One region of the Pantoea sp. y20 genome, then DNA from elsewhere that is predicted to be linked to it. Evidence: predicted binding sites of a transcription regulator. Region 1 holds the regulator's gene; each other region holds the start of a gene.

Region 1 (5,142 bases):
GCACGATGGCGGCAATCAACGATGGCATCACCAACATGTGATGAATGTTGTTGCGATAGTAGGTCATCAGCACCGCCTGCTCGCGCGGCAGAATGATGATGTCGCCAATGCTGTCTTGCTCGGTCTCGAACTTGTTCATGCCCATGGCGTGATCAAGCAGCGCTTCGGCGCTCATGTCAGGCACCGTGGCTTCCGGCGAATAGGGCACATTGCGCAGCAGCTGGGTGTAGCACTCTAACTGCTCGATCAGCTGTTCGCGGGTCAGTGAACGCTGACGTGACGCCAGTAGGGCGGTGACGCACAGGTTCATGGCGTTGGCTGCACCGGCTTCATTGATGCGCACCATCAGCTTCGCCGCAATGTCATTCACGGCGGGCGTCATCCAGGCTGGGCGTTGCGGTTCGATAGGATCAATCGCATCTCGCCATTCGGGCACGTTTTTGTTCAGATAGTTCATCAACGGCAGGGGTTCACCGAAGTTAACGTAGCCCTGGCCGAGATTGCGCAGCTTACGTAAACCGCGCACCATCTGCAGGAAACTCTCTTTCTCTTTGGCCGCACCCCGCAGCTCTTTGGCGTAGGTGCCCACTTCCATCACATGCTCGTAGCCAATGTAAATCGGCACGAAGGTGATTGGACGACTGCCGCCGCGCAGCATCGCCTGCAGCGTCATTGATAGGGTGCCGGTTTTTGGATCCAGCAAACGACCGGTACGCGAACGTCCGCCTTCCACAAAGTATTCCACGGAGTAACCCCGGCTAAACAGCTCGCCAAGATATTCACGGAACACGGTGGAATAGAGTTTGTTGCCCTTAAAGGTACGACGAATAAAGAAGGCGCCCAGACGACGGAAAATCGGGCCGGCTGGCCAGAAGTTCAGGTTAATACCGGCAGCAATGTGCGGCGGCACCAGGCCTTGATGATAAAGCACGTAGGAGAGCAGCAGGTAATCCATGTGGCTACGGTGGCAGGGCACATAGACAATCTCATGACCATCCTGCGCCAGCTGACGCACGCGCTCACCGCCATGCACGTTGATGCCCTGATACAGGCGGCTCCACAGCCAGCCCATCACGCGGTCAGTGACTTTAATCGCTTCATAAGAGAAGTCCGCCGCCACTTCTTCCATCATTTCGATGGCGTTCTGCTGGGCTTTCTCATGCGAAATCTTTTTGCTGCGCGCTTCATCTTCTACTGCTTTTTCGATCGCTTTGGATTGTAACAGCTTGTTGAAGAGATCCTGACGTGCAGGCAGACGCGGGCCGACCGCGGCCAGACGTTGGCGGGCAAAATGAATGCGCGCCACGCGAGCCAGCTTTTGGGCAATCGACTTATCGGTGCCGTGCTCGGTCGCCATCTGGCGCAACGAAACGGTTTGCGAGAAGCGAACAAAGCTGTCGCGGCCGTGCCACAAAATGGCGAAGAACTTCTGCACGCCATTGAGCACGCGCAGATGCGGCGTGGATTCACCGGAGGTTTCACGTCCCGGCGCACGACCAAACATCACCGCGACCGGCAGCATTTGCACATCGAGTTGCGGGTTGCTGCGGTGCAAATCCAGATAATCGTGGAACAGCTTTACCGATTCGGGATTGGCCACGAAATAGGGAATTACGCGTGGGCCATCGTGAATAAACACGTGGCGCGGCAGCAGGGTGCCATCGATCTCCAGCGGAGCCAGCGGATCGGGCAGATCATGTTTCAGGCATTGAGCACGCAGTGTGAGCAGGTCAGCCTTTGAATCATAAGGCAAAACATACATCACCGGACGTGTCGGATCGATCCCATGTTCAGAGATAGGATCGGTCGGAATGACCTTACTTTTTACCAAAATAGAGAGTGGTAAATTCAATAATTTGTAATAGAGTTTACGCCAACCTGACATAGACAACTTTAAGCCTCTTGTTAGCAAAGCGCGGCAAGCATACCAGAAAGCGCAGCGAAGGTCTGTGGCTCTGCCGCCTCATACTGCCCACACATTGACGTCAAAATAGTTCAAGGGTTCCATAGACATGGCAAATAACGTCACCGGTTTAGTAAGAATAGTGAAAGCCGCCGGTTATTCCTGGCAGGGCCTGCGTGCCGCATGGCAGCACGAAGCCGCTTTTCGGCAGGAAGCCATTGCCGCGCTGGTGGCCATTCTCGTGGCTTGCTGGCTGGATGTAGATACCCTTTCCCGCATCCTGATGATTGGCTCGGTAGTGCTGGTTATCATCGTTGAGATCCTTAATAGCGCTATCGAAGCGGTGGTCGACCGCATCGGGCAGGAGCAACATCCGCTCGCGGGCCGCGCCAAAGATATGGGATCGGCTGCCGTATTGCTGACTATCTTACTGGCTCTGTTCGTCTGGATCGCGCTGCTCTGGACGCATTTGAGATAGGGATTCCAGATTCATCAAACCGCTGATTTTTCCCTCTGTTACGGTTTTCATTTCGCGAATACCTGTATATACTCACAGCGACTGTATAAACAACCAGGGGGCGGGATGAAAGCGTTAACTGCACGGCAGCAACAGGTCTATGACCTGATTCGCGACCATATTAACCAGACGGGCATGCCGCCAACGCGTGCGGAAATTGCTGCGCAACTGGGTTTCCGCTCGCCCAATGCTGCCGAAGAGCATCTGAAAGCGCTGGCGCGTAAAGGCGTAATTGAAATTGTTTCCGGCGCATCGCGCGGGATTCGTTTGCTGATGGAAGAAGAACCGAGCGAAGGGCTGCCGCTGATTGGCCGCGTCGCTGCCGGTGAACCTTTGCTGGCACAAGAACACATCGAAGCCCACTATCAGGTGGATGCTAACCTCTTTAAACCGAGCGCCGATTTCCTGCTGCGCGTGAGCGGTATGTCGATGAAAGATATCGGCATTATGGATGGCGATCTGTTAGCGGTACACAAAACGCAGGAAGTACGTAACGGCCAGGTTGTCGTGGCGCGCATTGATGATGAAGTCACAGTGAAACGCTGGAAAAAGCAGGGTGCGATTGTACATCTGCTGCCGGAAAACACCGATTTTCAGCCGATTGTCGTGGATACCCGTGAGCAGTCGCTAACCGTTGAAGGTTTAGCTGTCGGAATTGTGCGCAACGGCGAGTGGCTCTGATCAGTTTCTGATCCACTTTAACTGCGGCGGTGCGTGTTTGCGCTGACCGCAGTCTGCTGTTTTACTTCTCTGTGACTCTTTCTGCGGCTCATTCTGGCGCCATTACGCTGATTACCGCACACAACGGAATGGGCTAATGCAGCTGTTTTCCTCTTCAGATAAAACTCTCTGGCGGCTAGCGCTGCCGATGATCCTGTCAAATATCACCGTCCCATTACTGGGTGTAGTGGATACCGCCGTTATTGGTCATCTCGATAGCCCGATCTACCTCGGTGGCGTCGCCGTGGGCACAACCGCCACCAGCTTCATCTTTATGCTCCTGCTGTTCCTGCGCATGAGCACCACCGGACTCACCGCTCAGGCATTTGGCGCCAATGACAAAACGGCGCTGGCGCGCGCCTTAACACAACCGCTACTGATTGCGCTGGTTTTTGGTGCGCTGTTTATGGTGCTGCGAACGCCGGTCAGCAGCCTGGCGGCAGCGTTAATGGGTGGCAGCCCGGAAGTGCAGCAACAGGCGAAAATATTTATTGAGATTCGCTGGCTAAGTGCGCCCGCAACCTTGGCCAATTTGGTGATTCTTGGCTGGCTGCTGGGCGTGCAGTACGCGCGGGCACCGATGGTGCTGCTAATCATCGGCAACCTGGTGAATATCCTGCTGGATCTGCTGTTCGTGCTCAAACTGCATTGGGGTGTCGCCGGAGCGGCGGCGGCTACCGCGCTGGCAGAATATGTCACGCTGGGCGTGGGTCTGTGGATGGTGGCGCGGGTGCTGAAGATGCGCGGTATCCATTTTGCTTTACTCAAAAGCAGCTGGCGCGGCGATGCGGCGCGGCTATTCCGCCTCAATCGCGACATTATGCTGCGGTCTTTGATGCTGCAAATCTGCTTCGCGTCGCTCACCATCCTTGGCGCACGCATTGGGCCGGATGTAGTGGCAGTCAATGCGGTGCTGCTGATGTTCCTCACTTTCACCGCATACGCGCTGGATGGATTTGCCTACGCGGTTGAAGCCTGTTCGGGTGAAGCGGTTGGGGCCAAAGATCGCAGCCGACTATTGCTGATTTGGCATGCGGCTTGTCGCCAGGCATGCTTCGTCGCCGCGATCTTTGCGCTGATTTATGCATTCACCGGTCCGCAGATTGTGGCGATGCTAACGTCACTGGAAGCGCTACGAGAGATGGCCGACCGCTATCTGATTTGGCAAGTGATTCTGCCGCTGGTTGGCGTCTGGTGCTATCTGCTGGACGGCATGTTTATCGGCGCGACGCGCGGGCGTGAGATGCGCAACAGCATGGTGATGGCGGCGATCGGCTACGGTGTCTCGCTGCTCACGCTGCCGTGGCTCGGTAATCACGGTTTATGGCTGGCGGTGACGGTATTCCTCGCGTTACGCGGACTCACGCTGTGGCTCATTTGGCGTGGTCACTGGCGGCGCGATAGCTGGTTTAACGCCTGAATAAGCGAAGCGTAACCTACAGATTAATCTGTATTTCCCTGCAAACTGCGAAGCGGCTACTACAATTACCTCATACGGCGCATATGAGTAGCGCGTTGTCTGGGTATATCGCCAGCTAAGCAGGCAATATATCTATCTCACTCAGGATGTAGTGGAGGAATATTATGAACAAAGACGAAGCGAGCGGAAACTGGAAGCAGTTCAAAGGCAAATTTAAAGAGAAGTGGGGCAAGCTAACCGACGACGACTTCACTGTGATCGAAGGTAAACGCGATCAGCTGGTTGGTAAAATCCAGGAACGCTACGGCTATGGTAAAGACCAGGCCGAGAAAGAAGTGAAAGATTGGGAAACAACCAATAAAGATTACCGCTGGTAATCTCACTTCACGGATGATGCTCCTACCCGCCAATCATTTAGCGTAGTGATTGGCCCGGCACAAGGATGTGCCTCCCTATTTTCTTACCCGCTTTTTACCCTCGAGCTGATGGTCATGCTCGCAGCTTTCATGGTGCGTACAAGCCGCCACCTCTGCGCAATTTTCACACAGGCCATGTGCCTCAATCACGGTATGTCGCAGAGAA
Region 2 (5,142 bases), 950 kb from region 1:
AATAAACAGCTCGCGCAATTGATGCAACTGATCGCGCACGCTGGCAGCCTCTTCAAACTCCAGATTCTGCGCGTGCTGCTGCATCTGCCCTTCCAGCTCGTGAATCTTCTTCTGCATCGCCTGCGGCGTAAGCGCCATATAGTTGGCTTCCGCTTCTGCTGCGGTACGTGAGGCGGTTTTGCCTTTACCACGCGTTTTCACTACGTTTTTGCCGAGCTCAAGAATATCGGTGATTTTCTTGTTGAGCCCTTGCGGCGTAATGCCATTCTCTTCGTTGTATTTTTGCTGCTTCTCACGACGACGCTCGGTTTCGCCCATCGCGCGCTCCATCGACGGCGTGATTTTATCGGCGTAGAGAATCGCCCGGCCATTGATGTTACGCGCGGCGCGACCAATGGTCTGTATCAGCGAACGCTCCGAACGCAGGAAGCCCTCTTTATCAGCATCGAGAATCGCCACCAGCGACACTTCCGGCATATCCAGACCTTCTCGCAGCAAGTTGATGCCAACCAGCACATCAAATTCGCCAAGACGTAAATCGCGGATGATTTCCATACGTTCCACAGTATCGATATCCGAGTGCAGATAGCGCACCTTCTCGCCGTGCTCCACCAGGTATTCGGTAAGATCTTCCGCCATACGCTTGGTCAGCACAGTCACCAGCACGCGCTCGTTAATCTCAACACGCTTGCGGATTTCCGACAGCAAATCGTCGACCTGCGTCGCCACCGGCCGTACTTCCAGAATCGGATCCAGCAGGCCGGTTGGACGCACCAGCTGATCGATCACTTCGCCACCCGATTTTTCCAGCTCGTAATTGCCCGGTGTGGCCGACACGTAAATGGTTTGCGGAGCGGCTGCTTCAAACTCTTCAAACTTCATCGGACGGTTATCCAGCGCCGACGGCAGGCGGAAACCGTACTCCACCAGCGTCTCTTTACGCGCGCGGTCACCACGATACATGCCGCCAATCTGCGGAATGGTGACGTGCGATTCGTCGACCACCAGCAAGCCATCCGCCGGTAAATAGTCGAACAAGGTCGGCGGCGGCTCGCCCGGTCCGCGCCCGGAGAGATAGCGCGAGTAGTTTTCGATGCCGGAGCAGTAACCCAACTCGTTCATCATCTCGAGATCGAACTGCGTACGCTGGGAAATACGCTGCTCTTCCAGCAGCTTATTGTTCTCCAGCAGCACTTTGCGGCGCACCACCAGCTCATCTTTGATCTCTTCCATCGCCTTAAGAATGCGCTCACGCGGCGTCACATAGTGCGTTTTCGGATAGACGGTAAAGCGCGGGATCACCGAATCAATCTGGCCGGTGAGCGGATCAAACAGCGACAGCCGCTCAACTTCTTCATCAAACAGCTCAATACGCAGCGCAATATCGTCCGATTCCGCCGGGAACACATCGATCACTTCGCCGCGCACGCGGAAGGTGCCGCGCTGGAAGGCCTGATCGTTGCGAGTGTATTGCAGCTCCGCCAGACGACGCAGAATGCTGCGCTGATCGATAATCATGCCGCGCGTCAGATGCAGCATCATTTTCAGGTAGAGATCGGGATCGCCCAAACCGTAGATCGCCGAAACCGAGGCCACGACGATGACATCACGGCGCTCCAGCAGCGCTTTGGTCGCCGACAGACGCATCTGCTCAATGTGCTCATTCACCGAGGCATCTTTCTCGATAAAGGTGTCAGAACTCGGCACATAGGCTTCAGGCTGATAGTAATCGTAATATGAGACGAAAAACTCCACCGCGTTATCCGGGAAGAACTCCTTCATCTCCCCGTAGAGCTGCGCCGCCAGGGTTTTATTTGGCGCCAGCACCATCGTCGGGCGGTTGAGGTCGGCAATCACATTCGCCACGGTAAAGGTTTTACCTGAGCCGGTCACGCCCAACAGCGTTTGATGCGCGAGTCCATCTTCCAGTCCCTCTTCGAGACGGCGAATCGCCTCAGGTTGATCCCCTGAAGGCTTGAAAGCGGAGTTGAGTTTAAAGACTTTGCTCATGTTTTAGCGGTTCCAGCAGATGAAGTCGGCGGGCAGGCTGCTAATTCTACTCTGCTATGGCGAATTTGCCAGAAAAAAATACTGGACATAATCACAGTAACCTTGCACGATAATGGCACCTGACGGCGATTCTCTTCAGTGCAATTTAAGCGGCAGGCGGCAAGTTGTTGTTGCGCAATGTTATCCCCAGACGGAGGATGCTTTTAACATTTGTCAATAGAGTGTCATTAAATTGCAGTCCGATGACAAGGCAGATAATTCGCATGCTTGATTTTAACTAACCTGCTGTTTTAATTCACTTTGACTCAAAAGCCCAGTTTCTCATCATAATGTAGGAAGGCCGCGAATTTACTCGCTTCCACACGGTTTTCAGTCGCTAATGCACAAGGTTATCCACAGTAATGGTGGATAAGTGAATCCAGCCCCGAGCCCATCAGCTGTGTATAATTTTCTCCCGCCCATTCTTAAGCGTGAAAAAAAAATTTTTCGCATTTATTTTTCCCGCCGTGCGTGTCGCATTACCCCCCTTTTTCCGGCTTTACCTTCCCGTGCCCGGCGAAAAGTCAGGCGTTAAGGCCATTTATTTCTCCGGTTATTGCCTTACGAACGATCAAATGCACCAGAAACGTTAAGCAGTCAGCACCGTCAAAGTGCAGTCGGTTTATCACCGCTGGCAATTGTTAAGCTTCTCTCAACTTTTAGCCGCTGATTTGTCAGGTTTCCGCCGCAGTTGCGCCTGAATTCCCAACCTGGCCTGGGAATTGCAGTATTAGCACTATGGAGTGACGAGTCCATATCGGCGCTTGCCGACGACAGCGGTGTCCATCAATCGTGCACGACTGTATGCCAGACGACACAGAGCGGGAGCATTCAGGCTAATAATCTGGAAGGAGTATGTCAGATGCTGAGTTTACGTTCGGTGAATCAGTTTTACGGTCAAAATCACATTCTGTGGGATGTCGATCTCGATCTGCCGCCGGGCACCTGTACCGGCGTGCTGGGCAGTCCCGGCATGGGCAAAACCACGTTGGTGAACTGCATTATGGGCCGCCTGCCAATTAACAGTGGCTCAATGACCTGGCAGGAAGATGGCGCGCCGCCGGAAGATTTACTGTTGCAACCGGCCGAACTGCGCGCGCGCACCGGCATTGGTTATGTGCCGCAAGGACGGCATATTTTCTCGCAAATGAGCGTGGAGGATAACCTGCTGATCGCCCTGATGGCGGCACAGGACGATCGTAGCCGTGCCATTCCGGAAATGGTGTTTGACCTGTTCCCGGCACTTTATTCATTGCGCCATCAGCGCAGCGGCGAGTTGCCAATGGAACAGCAGCAACATTTGGCCCTGGCGCGTGCGCTGGTGCTGCAACCCAAGCTGGTGATTTTGGATGAGCCGACAGAAGGGATGTCGCCGTGGCTGGAAGAGGAGATGGGCAATCTGATTCGTCGGTTAAACCGTGAGTATGGTTTAACCATTCTGCTGCTTGAGCAGCACGTCTCGTTTGTCCGCCGCGTCGCCGATTATTTCCTGCTGCTGCATCGCGGACGCAATGTGGCGCACGGCAAAGTGGCGCAGCTGGATGATTTGACGGTGAATAAGTGGCTGACCGCAAGGTGAAGATTTAGCCAGGTCGCCGTAATGGCGACCCGGGTTATTTATTGCGGCAACGTCAAATAACGCCCGCACTCGGCCTGCTGCGCCTGGTCGCGTAGGTGCGGAATCTCACCGAGGAACGGCGCATCAATGCGCTGACGCAGCGTATCCATATACTCCTGATGACGTTTGCCGGGCGGCTGAATATCATTGGCAATCCAGCCCGCAAGGCGTAATCCGCGCGCTTTAATCGCTTCGGCGGTGAGCATGGCATGATTGATGCAGCCTAACTTCACACCCACCACCAGAATCACCGGCAGCTGCTCGGCTTCCACCCAATCGGCGTAAGTTTGCGTCTCCGACAGCGGCGTAAACCACCCGCCTGCGCCTTCGACTAACACCCATTCTGCCTGCTGCTCCAGCGCGCGCAAGCCCGCTGACAGCGTGGTAAAGCTAATCGGCCTGCCCTCTTCCGCGCTAATGATATGCGGCGAGGTCGGCTCGACAAACGCCAGCGGGTTCACCTGCTCGTAGCTTAACGACAAGGTGCTGTAGCGCTGCAACGCCAGCGCGTCGCTGTTGCGAATGCCTTGCGGCGTGATTTCGCAGCCGGATGCCACCGGCTTATAGCCTGCGGTGCGTAAACCGGCGGCGCTTGCCGCCTGCAGCAGCGCGCCGCTGGCCACGGTTTTGCCCACTTCGGTATCGGTTCCGGTAATAAACCAGCGTGTCATTTGCTTAAAACTCCATACATCAGGTGATAACTCAGGCGATAACCGGACTCGTCCTGCGGCCAGCGTTGCTCAAGCTGTGCCAGTTGGGAACGCGTCAGCACGCTGGCGCCGCGACCATCGTGCAGGTGCGTGGCCCCAATGCCTTTCAGCGATCGCATAGCGCTGAGCGCACTGGGAAAATGCAGCGTGATAACCTGCTGCTGCACGGCGATCGGCAGCGTCGCGGTGGCCGCATGAAACTGGGCAGCGCTGAGGAAACGGTTGGCGTGTCGGCGACCATCCAGCTGTGCCCACGCGTGATGCACTTCGTGCAGCGAACCGTCGAGCAGCGTGGAAAACAGCACCGTGCCGCCCGGCCGCGTGACGCGCAAAAACTGCAGCAGCGCAGTATGCAAGTCGCTGCTCCACTGCACCGCCAGATTGCTCCACACGCCGTCAACACTGGCGTCCGGCAGCGGCACCGCATCGATATCGCCCAACAGATAGTGCTGCGCCGATTGCTGATCGCGCGCGGTTTGCAGCATGTTGGGCGACAGATCGAGCGCCGTCAGCGTACGCCCGCGATCGCGCCAGTAGCGGCTATACCAGCCGGTACCGCACCCGGCATCCAGCAGATGCGGACCAAACCCAGCGGGCGCCAGCGCCAGCAGCGCATCGCCGCTCAGCCGCTGTAACTGCGCGTGCTGCTCGTAATGCGCAGCCGCACGACCAAATGCCTGCGCCACGGCCTGTTTGTTAACCTGCAGCGTCATACAGCGCCTCCAGCAGACGATCAATGTCATCGGTGTGATGTGCAGCGGTAAG
Region 3 (5,142 bases), 140 kb from region 1:
AATCAGTTCATCAAGGCCGTAAGTCAGAAAGATCTTGATGATGAAGTATAAGCGCCGAATTTCTCCCAGCGTCATTTCGCCTCCAGCTGTGCCAAACGCGTTTCAAACGCATTGAGCGAACGTTCTGTCGCTTCCACTTCCTCGCAAAACCATGCCAGTTCCAGTGCACCCGGCGCAACGCGCCACTCTTCTGTCAGCACCTGACCAAGATAATCCTGACGGCGGATGAACTGCTGCTGCACGAACTTCAGCGCCTGCTGTGCGGCCTGGCTTACGCCTTGCGCAGCGATATCGCCAATCCACGGTGCAAGATATTCCGCCGGATCCAGCTCGGCGAGATCCATCAGTGCGGAGAATTGCTGTACCACCTGCAAGTCGCCGTCAACCTCCAGTTCACCGCTACGAATCAGGCTGGTGAGCTGCTGGCGATCGCGCAGTTTCGGCAAGGTACTGACACGCAAACTCACCGTGCAGTCGCTGTTGTCTTGCCAATCACTCAGCACATCGAGTTGCGATTCGCTAAATACCAGCACCAAAGGAAAATCGAGCTCTTGCAGACGCAGCATCAATACCTTGCCAGCCAAACGCTGGCGTGCGGCTTTCAGGCTGCGATCGCGATAGAGAACACGGTTCAGGGCGGTCTCAAGACCGCCGGTGATGAGAGGAGTTAAAGTCATGATGGATTAGAATTTAAATCCGCGATGCAGCGCGACAATACCGCCAGTCATGTTGAAGTAGGTGGTATTTTCAAAGCCCGCATCGTTCATCATCGCTTTCAGGGTTTCCTGATCGGGATGCATACGAATCGACTCCGCCAGATAGCGATAGCTTTCAGCGTCTTGCGCCACCAGCTGACCAATACGCGGCAGAATGTGGAATGAATAGGTATCGTAGGCTTTGCTGAGCGGCTCCAGCAACGGCTTCGAGAACTCCAGCACCAGCAGACGTCCGCCTGGCTTCAGCACGCGGAACATTGATGCCAGCGCTTTCTCTTTTTCGGTCACGTTACGCAAGCCGAATGAGATGGTGATGCAATCGAAGTAGTTATCCGGGAACGGCAGCGCTTCGGCATTCGCCTGCACATAGCTGACATTGCCCGACACGCCGAGATTGCGCAGCTTTTCGCGGCCCATCTTCAGCATCGAACTATTGATGTCTGCCAGCACAACCTGGCCGGTTTCGCCCACCAGACGTGAGAATTTTGCCGTGAGATCGCCGGTACCACCCGCCAGATCCAACACGCGCTGACCGCGGCGCACGCCGCTGCTGTCAATGGTAAAACGCTTCCAGACACGATGGATGCCAAACGACATCAAATCGTTCATCAGGTCATATTTTGCCGCGACGGAGTGAAACACGTCCGCAACTTTATCGGCCTTTTCGCTTTTCGCGACGGTCTGGAAGCCAAAATGGGTAGTTTCCTGCTGTGATTCATCTGCCATCGGTTTTACCTGTTCCACAAACAATTCTTGCCGAAGTGTATCAGAGTCGCGCTACACGAGCACGCGACCACCGTGCTATTCGTTGATGCGGCGCAGCGAGTCTGTTGTTGGTTCTGCAACGTTTTCATCCTCGGTGCGATCGTCTGCCCAATCTTCATCCGCTTCTTCCGGCTGCGCTTGTTCAACCAGTTGCGGATTAATCGGACGTTTGATCTCCACGCCAAGCGAACGGAACGCTTCACTTTGTGCGATCAGATTGCCGCGCCCTTCAGACAGCTTTTTCATCGCCTGATGATAACTTTGCTGCGCTTTGTCGAGATTGTGCCCGATGCCACTCATGTCATCGACAAACAGCCGCATTTTGTCGTACAGCCGCGTTGCCCGGTCGGCGATGCGCTGTGCGTTGCGGCTTTGATGCTCATAACGCCAGAGATTATTGATAGTACGCAGCGCCACCAGCAACGTGGTGGGACTAACCAGCATGATGTTCTGCTGTAACGCTTCGCTGATCAGCTCGGGCTGACGATCAATCGCCAGCAGAAACGCCGGTTCCACCGGGATAAACATCAACACATAATCCAGAGAGCGTAAACCGGGCAATTGTTGGTAATCTTTACGGCTCAGCAGGCGAATGTGTCCGCGCATGGCGCTAATGTGTTCCTGAATCGCCTGCTCACGCGTGGCTTCATCGTCGGCATTGAAGTAGCGTTCGTAGGCAACCAGCGTCATTTTGGCGTCAATCACCACATCTTTACCCTGCGGCAAACGCACGATCACATCCGGTTGCATCCTGCCCTGCTGTTCCAGCTGCACGCTCACCTGCGTTTGGTATTCGTAACCTTCACGCAGGCCCGATGCTTCCAGCACACGGGCCAACACCACTTCGCCCCAGTTTCCCTGAATTTTATTGTCGCCTTTCAGCGCCTTAGTAAGATTGACCGCTTCCTGCGCCATCTGTGCGTTGAGTTGTTGTAGCTGGCGAATTTCGTGGGTCAGCGTGTGACGTTCACGCGCTTCCAGGCCAAAGCTGTCGGTGACCTGACGGCGGAAACCGTCCAGCTGTTCGCGCAGCGGACCAATCAGACTATTCAGGCTTTGACGGTTTTGTTCATCGACGCGCCGCCCGCTGTTTTCGAAGATGCGATTGGCGAGATTTTCAAACTGCGCGCTGAGGCGCTGTTCGCTGTTGGTCAGTAGTCGCTGCTTCTCTTCTGCACCGTAGCGCGTCTCTTCAAGACGAATGGTCACTTCGCGCAGTTCGGCTTCCTGCGCGCTGTTCACTTCCAGCTGATTTCGCAGTTCACGGCTGAGTTGTTCACTTTCGCCGCGCCAGTAATCAAGCTGCTGCAAACGTTCCTGCGCACCGCTCAGTGCACCGTGTAGCTGGCGCATCTCCTGTTCGCGTTGTTGGATTTGCTGCTGTAACTGTTCGAGCTGCTGCTGCTGACGCTGCTGCGCCTCTTCCAGCAGGCGACGCTCGGTGGTGAAGCTGGCGTGCTGATGACCGGCGCGCAGTTGAGCAATGATCCAGCCAATGCCCAAACCGGCCAGCGCCAGCGCGCCGCTAATAATAAGTTGCTGATCCATAATCCCCCCGCGGATCGACTTGCTGAGGGAAAAGGTAGAGCTCTACTGTATGAATGTCCAGATTTTTTTCCCTTCATACTTCAAGCCGCAGATGCGTTGGCTGCACGTTCTCACCCCAGTCACTTACTGATGTAAGCTCCCGGGGATTCGCTCGCTTGCCGCCTTCCTGCGACTCGAATTATTTAGGGAAAACGTTCTCTAATTAGAGGGCTTTTACGGTGAGATCGCCCGCTTTCCACGCATCAATCAGGAAGAAGGGCATCGGCAACACCCATTCGGTTTCACCCTGGATTTTGGCCGGATAGGTCCAGCTTTTCCCGTCGTAGGTGATCTCAACCTGCTGCCAGCCGTTCTCAGCGTTTTCGACCTGGCCCGCCATGCTGGCAAAACCGGCGTTACTACCGACGTGGAAGCTGTCGGTTTGCCAGCGAATCGGCTGATGCGCCGGCCACGGTTGTGCATGATGGAAGCGGAAAATATCGTCATGATTCAAGATGCTCTCACGTACCGTCGGCCACAGCGCCACTTTGAGGAAGTACTGATCGGTAAATCGTTCGCTGCCTTCGTATTGCGCGATAAAGTCACGCATCTGCTGCTCAACGTTGTGGAACACGCCGTGGCAGCCGCCCCACATGCCCGCCAGCAGCAGCTCGGTATGCGAGAAGTAATCGCGCATATGATGGAACCAGTAAGGCGAAGTCAGCCAGGCTTCTACCGCCACGACTTCGCGCTCGGACAGCAACGAATCCGCATCACGCACGATGTAGCGTTTGACGCTGTCATCGTCCATCACCAGGAAACGCCACAGCGTTGGGAAGATAGTTTTCTCATGCGACATATCCACCAGTTGGGTGTTTGGCTGCGTCAGGCGCTGCCAGACGTGCTGCGGCACGCTGTCGTCGAGATAGATGCGGCAGATCCAGTCGGGATAAAGCTCGCGCGCCACTTCGATGTTTTTAATCAAGGTTTCGCAGTAGCGTGGCTGACTGCCATACAGGCTAAAGGAGATGATATTTTCTGCCGGATTACTGCGGTTGATCGGCGGTGGTGTCTCAGAAGGGAAGGCGACTTTCGCCCCTTTACTGAAAGTCACATCAGATTTTTGCAGCGATTCGAGGCCGTAACGTGCCGCTTCATCTTCTTTATTCAACCAGCCGCACACTTCGGTTAATCCATCCAGCCAGGTTTCCGATGCCTGTGCACGCTGCGCGGCCGGAGCCTGGTAGATCTTCTGGTAAATTTTATAAGATTTTTTGTATTCGCCAACGCGCATCAGGGTGAGCGCGTAGTCGCTGAGCACCTGCATATGATGGGGCAAGACGCGCAGCACTTCTTCACAGCATTGACGCGCAAGAGGATAATTATTCGCCGCCATCGCCTGGCGAAATCTCGCTGCTGCACCTTCAACGCGTGATTGTGCAGTAGCGGGATTATTCATGAAATTGGGACGTGAGACAGAAACCATTTTGCGCATAAGAATTTTCTCAGTAGCTGCTGAAATTGCGCGCATTCTAATCAGGAAGTTGCGGGATTCCTTATAAGCCTGGTCTCGAATTCATCCCTGACTGGCGCACTAAATTAAGCGACGCGCGGCTTCAACCACAATTTTCACCGCATCACTTTCGGTCTGCTTCATGGTCGCGGCATCCGGGATCTCTTTTTGCGTACGGTTAACGATGACGCCAGCCACCATGCCGGCACGCAGTCCCTGACTGGCGCACATGGTTAACAGTGTAGCGGATTCCATCTCATAGTTGAGGACGCCCATTTGCTGCCACTCTTCCATTGAGCCCTGGAAGCGATTCACCACGCGACCGGAGAAAGTGTCGTAGCGTTCCTGGCCTGGATAGAAGGTGTCAGATGAGGCGGTAATACCAATGTGGGTTTTCGCGCCGCACGCTTCTGCCGCTGCCACCAGCGCGGTGGTGCAGGTGAAATCAGCCACGGCCGGGAACTCCATCGGCGCAAAGTGCAGGCTGGCACCGTCGAGGCGTACCGAAGCGGTAGTGACCAGCACATCGCCCACATTAATATGCGGCTGGATAGCGCCGGTGGTGCCAACGCGCAGGAAGGTGCGCACACCCAGTTGCGCCAGCTCTTCAACCGCAATTGA
Region 4 (5,142 bases), 1.5 Mb from region 1:
CGCTAGCGCCATGATTGGGTTGAATTGGGGAGGAAAGCGGGTAAGGTCGTCATAAACGGCGACCTTACGGGGCATATCGCGCAGGCATAAAAAAACGGCAGACCTTGCGATCTACCGTTGTTGCAACTCATCAATTTAGCGGTGTGCCAGTTCGGCGTGTTCGTCGCTCTCCAGCACTTTCTTGTCGGTCAATCCGAGCCAGCGGCTGGTGAGTGAACCGGCGGTCATTGAACCATTAACGTTGAGCGCGGTACGCCCCATATCGATCAGCGGTTCGATGGAGATCAGCAGCGCGACCAGCGTGACCGGCAGGCCCATCGCCGGCAGCACGATCAGCGCGGCGAAGGTGGCACCGCCGCCCACGCCAGCCACACCGGCAGAACTCAGCGTCACGATACCTACCAGCGTTGCAATCCACATTGGATCAAACGGGTTGATGCCCACGGTTGGCGCAACCATCACCGCCAGCATGGTGGGATAGAGACCGGCACAGCCGTTCTGGCCGATGGTGGCACCGAATGACGCCGAGAAGCTGGCGATCGATTCTGGCACGCCCAGGCGACGCGTCTGGGTTTCCACGTTCAGTGGAATACTGGCGGCGCTGGAACGGCTGGTGAAGGCGAAGGTGATCACCGGCCATACTTTACGGAAGAAGCGCATTGGGTTGATGCCGTTAACCGACAGCAGTAGTGCGTGTACGGCAAACATGATCGCCAGACCGAGATAAGAGGCCACCACGAAGCCACCCAGCTTGATGATGTCCTGCAGGTTGGAACCTGCTACTACTTTGGTCATCAGCGCCAGCACACCGTACGGCGTCAGCTTCATGATCAAACGCACCAGCTTCATGACCCAGGATTGCAGGGTATCGATCGCCACCATCACGCGCTCGCCTTTGACCTTGTCATCTTTCAGCAGTTGCAGCGCCGCCACACCGAGGAAGGCGGCGAAAATCACTACGCTGATGATCGAGGTGGGATTGGCGCCCGCCAGATCGGCAAACGGGTTTTTCGGAATGAAGGAGAGCAGCAGCTGCGGCGTGCTGAGGTCAGCCACTTTGCCCACGTAGTTGCTCTGAATCGCGCTCAGACGCGCGGTTTCCTGCGCACCTTGCACCAGACCTTCAGCGCTCAGGCCAAACAGGCCGGTCACCAGCACGCCGACCAGCGCGGAAATTGCGGTGGTAAACAGCAGCACGCCAATGGTCAGCACGCTGATTTTACCCAGCGATGAGGCATTGTGCAGACGTGCGACCGCGCTCAGGATCGAGGCGAACACCAGCGGCATCACGATCATCTGCAACAATTGCACGTAGCCGTTGCCGACGATATTGAACCAGCCAATCGACGCTTTCACGGTTGGGCTGTTTTCGCCATAGATGGTTTGCAGCGCCAGACCAAAGGCCACACCGAAAACCAAACCGGTCAGCACGCGTTTGGACAGGCTCCAGCTTTGGTTGCCAATCCGATTCAGCAGAATCAGTAGTGCGATAAACGCCACGATATTAATAATGAGGGGAAAATCCATGCTCAACTCCAGAGTGTGACGCGCCATCCTGGGATGGCACGAAAAACAGTAAGTCCCGGTTAGGGAATATTTGGAATGTTATCAGTTCAGCGTGGGGCGGGCTTATACCCAAAAAGAATGCTTTATAACTTTAACGCTTGATTCGACTGCTTATTGACCGTTTTGACCATTAACCAACCGACCGACGCCATTTTGTAGCGTATTGAACAGTTGCTCCGGCCAGCCGTTGGCACCAAAAGAGGGCATGCCGGGCGGGAACCACAACGCATAACCGACCAGCGCCAGGCAAAGTGCTCGCTCCAGCTGGTTACCTTTTTGACTATTCAGGATGGGCAAACGGAAGCGCCAGCGGCAGGGCCACAGCAGCGGCACGCCGGCGGGCGTGAGCATATCGGCGACAATATGGCTGAGATAGCCGAGCGTCATGCCTTGCAGCACGTCGGCGGGAAGAAACCAGTCTGCGGGCACATTGATCTGGAATAGCCACAAACTCACCGCCACCGCCAGCAAACTGTGGGTAAAACCGCGATGACCAAAGATGCGGGCGATGGGATGCGATAGCCACTTTAAGCGCTGGCCTAACACGGATTTAGGGTGATCGATATCGGGCAGCAGGCAGGTTAACAGCGCAGCAGGCACTAAATGCCACCAGTCGGCGCTGGCCAATACTGGCGTCAGCTCCGCGCGCTTGGCAAAAATGGCGCTGGCAATGGCAAAAATGATATGGCCTTCGGCCGTCATGATGGAACCTGGCTGCATAAAACTGTCGATGCATCCAGTATAGGGATTTATCCAGTGAATGAGAATGGTGACGCTGTAACGAAGCGTTAATATTTTTCACTTTCCCGCGTCACAATGACGCGGGAAAAGAACGGGTTAGCCTAGCGCGCTAACCATCCGCCATCGACGGCCAACGTATAACCTTGCACATAGTCGGAGGCGCTGGAGGCGAGGAACACAATTGGGCCCATCATGTCGTCCGGAATACCCCAGCGACCTGATGGAATGCGGCCTAAAATCTCCTCGTTGCGTGACTCATCGCTGCGCAGCTGTTCCGTGTTATTGGTGGCCATGTAGCCCGGCGCAATGGCGTTAACGTTGATGCCGTGCTTCGCCCATTCGTTGGCCATCAAACGGGTTAACCCCATCACTGCGCTTTTTGATGCCGTATAAGAAGGCACGCGAATGCCGCCCTGGAACGACAGCATCGAGGCGATATTAATGATCTTGCCGCCATTGCCTTGCGCGATAAACTGCCGGGCGACCTGCTGTGACAGGAAGAACAGACTTTTGCTGTTGATGTTCATCACATCATCCCAATCCTGCTCGCTGAAGTTGAGTGCATCTTCGCGGCGAATGATGCCGGCGTTATTCACCAGGATATCGATGCGACCGGCCTGCGCCACCGCCTGTTCAACAATTTGCGGCACGATGGACGGCTTGGTCAGATCGGCCTGAATTGACCAAAAACGGCGGCCTAACGCCTCAACTTTGGCCTGCGTATCATCCGGTCCGGCGCGGTTAACGCCAATAATGTCACATCCCGCCTGCGCCAGACCCAGCGCCATACCTTGTCCTAAACCGGTATTGCAGCCGGTGACCAGCGCGATTTTGCCTGCAAGATTAAATGCGTTGAGTATCATGATTCGCTCCTTGTTAGCGCAGTGCGCTGATGTTGACGTGGTCCATGTCATCAAATACCTGGTTTTCACCCACCATGCCCCAGATAAAGGTATAGCGCTGCGTTCCCACGCCCGCATGAATCGACCAGCTCGGTGAAATCACCGCTTGCTCGTTATGGACCAATAGATGACGCGTCTCCTGCGGCTGGCCCATCATGTGGAACACGGCGCTGTCGTCGGCCATATCGAAATAGAAATAGACTTCCATGCGACGTTCGTGGGTGTGACACGGCATGGTGTTCCACAAGTTGCCGTCATCAAGGCGGGTTAATCCCATGGTTAACTGGCAGGTTGGCAACACGTCGGGCACGATGAATTTGTTAATGGTGCGGCGGTTCGAGGTGGCCGCGTCGCCGAGCGTGGCTTTCACTGCCTCGTCGAGGGTGATTTTTTTGTCTGGATAATGGGCGTGTGCCGGCGCGCTATTGTAGTAAAACTTCGCCGGGCGGCTGGCATCGCTGCTGCGGAAAATCACGCTCTGCGCGCCTTGTCCGACATACAACGCTTCCTGCTGACCAATCTCCCAGGATTTACCATCCACTTCAATCACCCCGGGTCCACCGATGTTGATTACGCCGAGTTCGCGGCGTTCGAGAAAGTAACTTACGCCCAGCTGCTTACCCACTTCATGGCCGATAGTCACCGGTTTCTGCACCGGCATCACGCCGCCGATAATGATGCGATCGATATGGCTGTAAGTGAGGGTGTAATTGTCGGCGTCGAAAATCTTGTCGATCAGAAACTCACGGCGTAAGCCGTCCGTGTCCAGGGTTTTGGCATGCTCGCTATGAATGCTTTGACGAATGTCCATCTCAGGCCTCTTAAGAGTCAAAGGAAGTGGTCCCGATGCGGGTCTTTGGGCATCTTAGGCAGGATGAGATGTGAATTCAATAAAAATGAAACGATGTTTTATTTATTTGCGTGCGCGATCAAGTTGCATAAAAAAGCCCGCGTTAAGCGGGCTGCGATTAACCGTGCAGATGTTCGGGTTTGAGCTGGGTTAAATCATCAAGAATCACATTGGCCAGCGCCCAACGCGCATCTTCACGATGCTCGGCCGCCGGCACCACAATTGAACGCATGCGTGCGGCTTTGGTGGCGATCATGCCGTTGAAGGAATCTTCCAGCGTGACGCAGTTAAGCGGATCGATACCCAGTTTGGCTGCGGCGTCGAGATAGACCTGCGGATGCGGCTTGCTGTACGACAGCGCTTCCGCGGACGCCAGCACATCAAAGTATTTGCGTAGGTCAAACATCTCCAGCACGCGCTCCAGCATGTGCAGCGGCGAGGCGGAGGCGAGGCCGATTTTCAAACCTTGCTGCTGGCACAGTTGCAGCGCCTGCTCCACGCCAGGCAGCAGCGGACGCGTCTCTTCCACCAGCGCCAGCGCGCGGGCGATGATGCGTTGCGTCACTTCCTGTTGATCCGGGCCGCTCCACGGCAGCGCTTCAAACCACATGCGCACGGTTTGATCGATGCGCAGACCCAGCGTATCGGGCAACTCGTGGCGGCGGGTGATATCCACGCCAAGGCTGGCGAAAATATCCAGTTCCGCGCGATCCCACAGCGGTTCTGAGTCGATCAACAATCCATCCATATCAAAGATGGCGGCCAATACAGGACGACGATATGACATATAACTGCTCCCTTAGAAATTTGGCTTACCATAGCACGAGAGCCGGATAAAGCCGACTTGCGGCAGGCCACGCATTTTTCAGGAAAAATTGCAGTAGTGCAGGTAGACTTAGGCAAAACTATTTTTGGTTCAGGGAGACACCATGACTTACCAACAGGCTGGCCGCATCGGCATCCTTAAGCGAGTGGCTGGCTGGGTGATTTTTATACCCGCATTGTTATCCACGATGATTTCGCTGCTGGGCTTTATGTTTAAGCACAGTGAAAAGCAGCCGGGCATTGATGCCGTGATGCTCG

Evidence for each region. The regulator LexA, encoded in region 1, represses DNA repair genes until DNA is damaged. The targets are predictions, from matches to a motif close to TNCTGTATGTACATACAGNA.
Region 2: a site for LexA is predicted at 2,090-2,109, ahead of uvrB (excinuclease ABC subunit UvrB). Genes of this name have one in related genera too.
Region 3: a site for LexA is predicted at 3,073-3,092, ahead of rmuC (DNA recombination protein RmuC). Genes of this name have one in related genera too.
Region 4: a site for LexA is predicted at 2,289-2,308, ahead of ACYAC5_RS08645 (metal-dependent hydrolase). Genes of this name have one in related genera too.

Annotation. Positions count from the first base shown of each region.
Region 1 covers NZ_CM142816.1:374,429-379,570, forward strand. Annotated here, with positions in the region: gene plsB (glycerol-3-phosphate 1-O-acyltransferase PlsB) at 1-1,885, opposite strand, end outside; gene ACYAC5_RS01695 (diacylglycerol kinase) at 2,013-2,381, shown strand; gene lexA (transcriptional repressor LexA) at 2,487-3,101, shown strand; gene dinF (MATE family efflux transporter DinF) at 3,238-4,560, shown strand; gene ACYAC5_RS01710 (CsbD family protein) at 4,725-4,937, shown strand; gene zur (zinc uptake transcriptional repressor Zur) at 5,013-5,142, opposite strand, start outside.
Region 2 covers NZ_CM142816.1:1,323,336-1,328,477, reverse strand. Annotated here, with positions in the region: gene uvrB (excinuclease ABC subunit UvrB) at 1-2,010, opposite strand, end outside; gene ACYAC5_RS06150 (ABC transporter ATP-binding protein) at 2,912-3,628, shown strand; gene bioD (dethiobiotin synthase) at 3,667-4,338, opposite strand; gene bioC (malonyl-ACP O-methyltransferase BioC) at 4,335-5,090, opposite strand; gene bioF (8-amino-7-oxononanoate synthase) at 5,074-5,142, opposite strand, start outside.
Region 3 covers NZ_CM142816.1:238,107-243,248, reverse strand. Annotated here, with positions in the region: gene ubiB (ubiquinone biosynthesis regulatory protein kinase UbiB) at 1-75, opposite strand, end outside; gene ubiJ (ubiquinone biosynthesis protein UbiJ) at 72-677, opposite strand; gene ubiE (bifunctional demethylmenaquinone methyltransferase/2-methoxy-6-polyprenyl-1,4-benzoquinol methylase UbiE) at 684-1,442, opposite strand; gene rmuC (DNA recombination protein RmuC) at 1,518-3,029, opposite strand; gene ACYAC5_RS01090 (tetratricopeptide repeat protein) at 3,232-4,503, opposite strand; gene udp (uridine phosphorylase) at 4,603-5,142, opposite strand, start outside.
Region 4 covers NZ_CM142816.1:1,838,119-1,843,260, forward strand. Annotated here, with positions in the region: gene ACYAC5_RS08640 (L-cystine transporter) at 136-1,527, opposite strand; gene ACYAC5_RS08645 (metal-dependent hydrolase) at 1,678-2,268, opposite strand; gene kduD (2-dehydro-3-deoxy-D-gluconate 5-dehydrogenase KduD) at 2,409-3,170, opposite strand; gene kduI (5-dehydro-4-deoxy-D-glucuronate isomerase) at 3,184-4,020, opposite strand; gene hxpB (hexitol phosphatase HxpB) at 4,178-4,846, opposite strand; gene ACYAC5_RS08665 (YniB family protein) at 4,989-5,142, shown strand, end outside.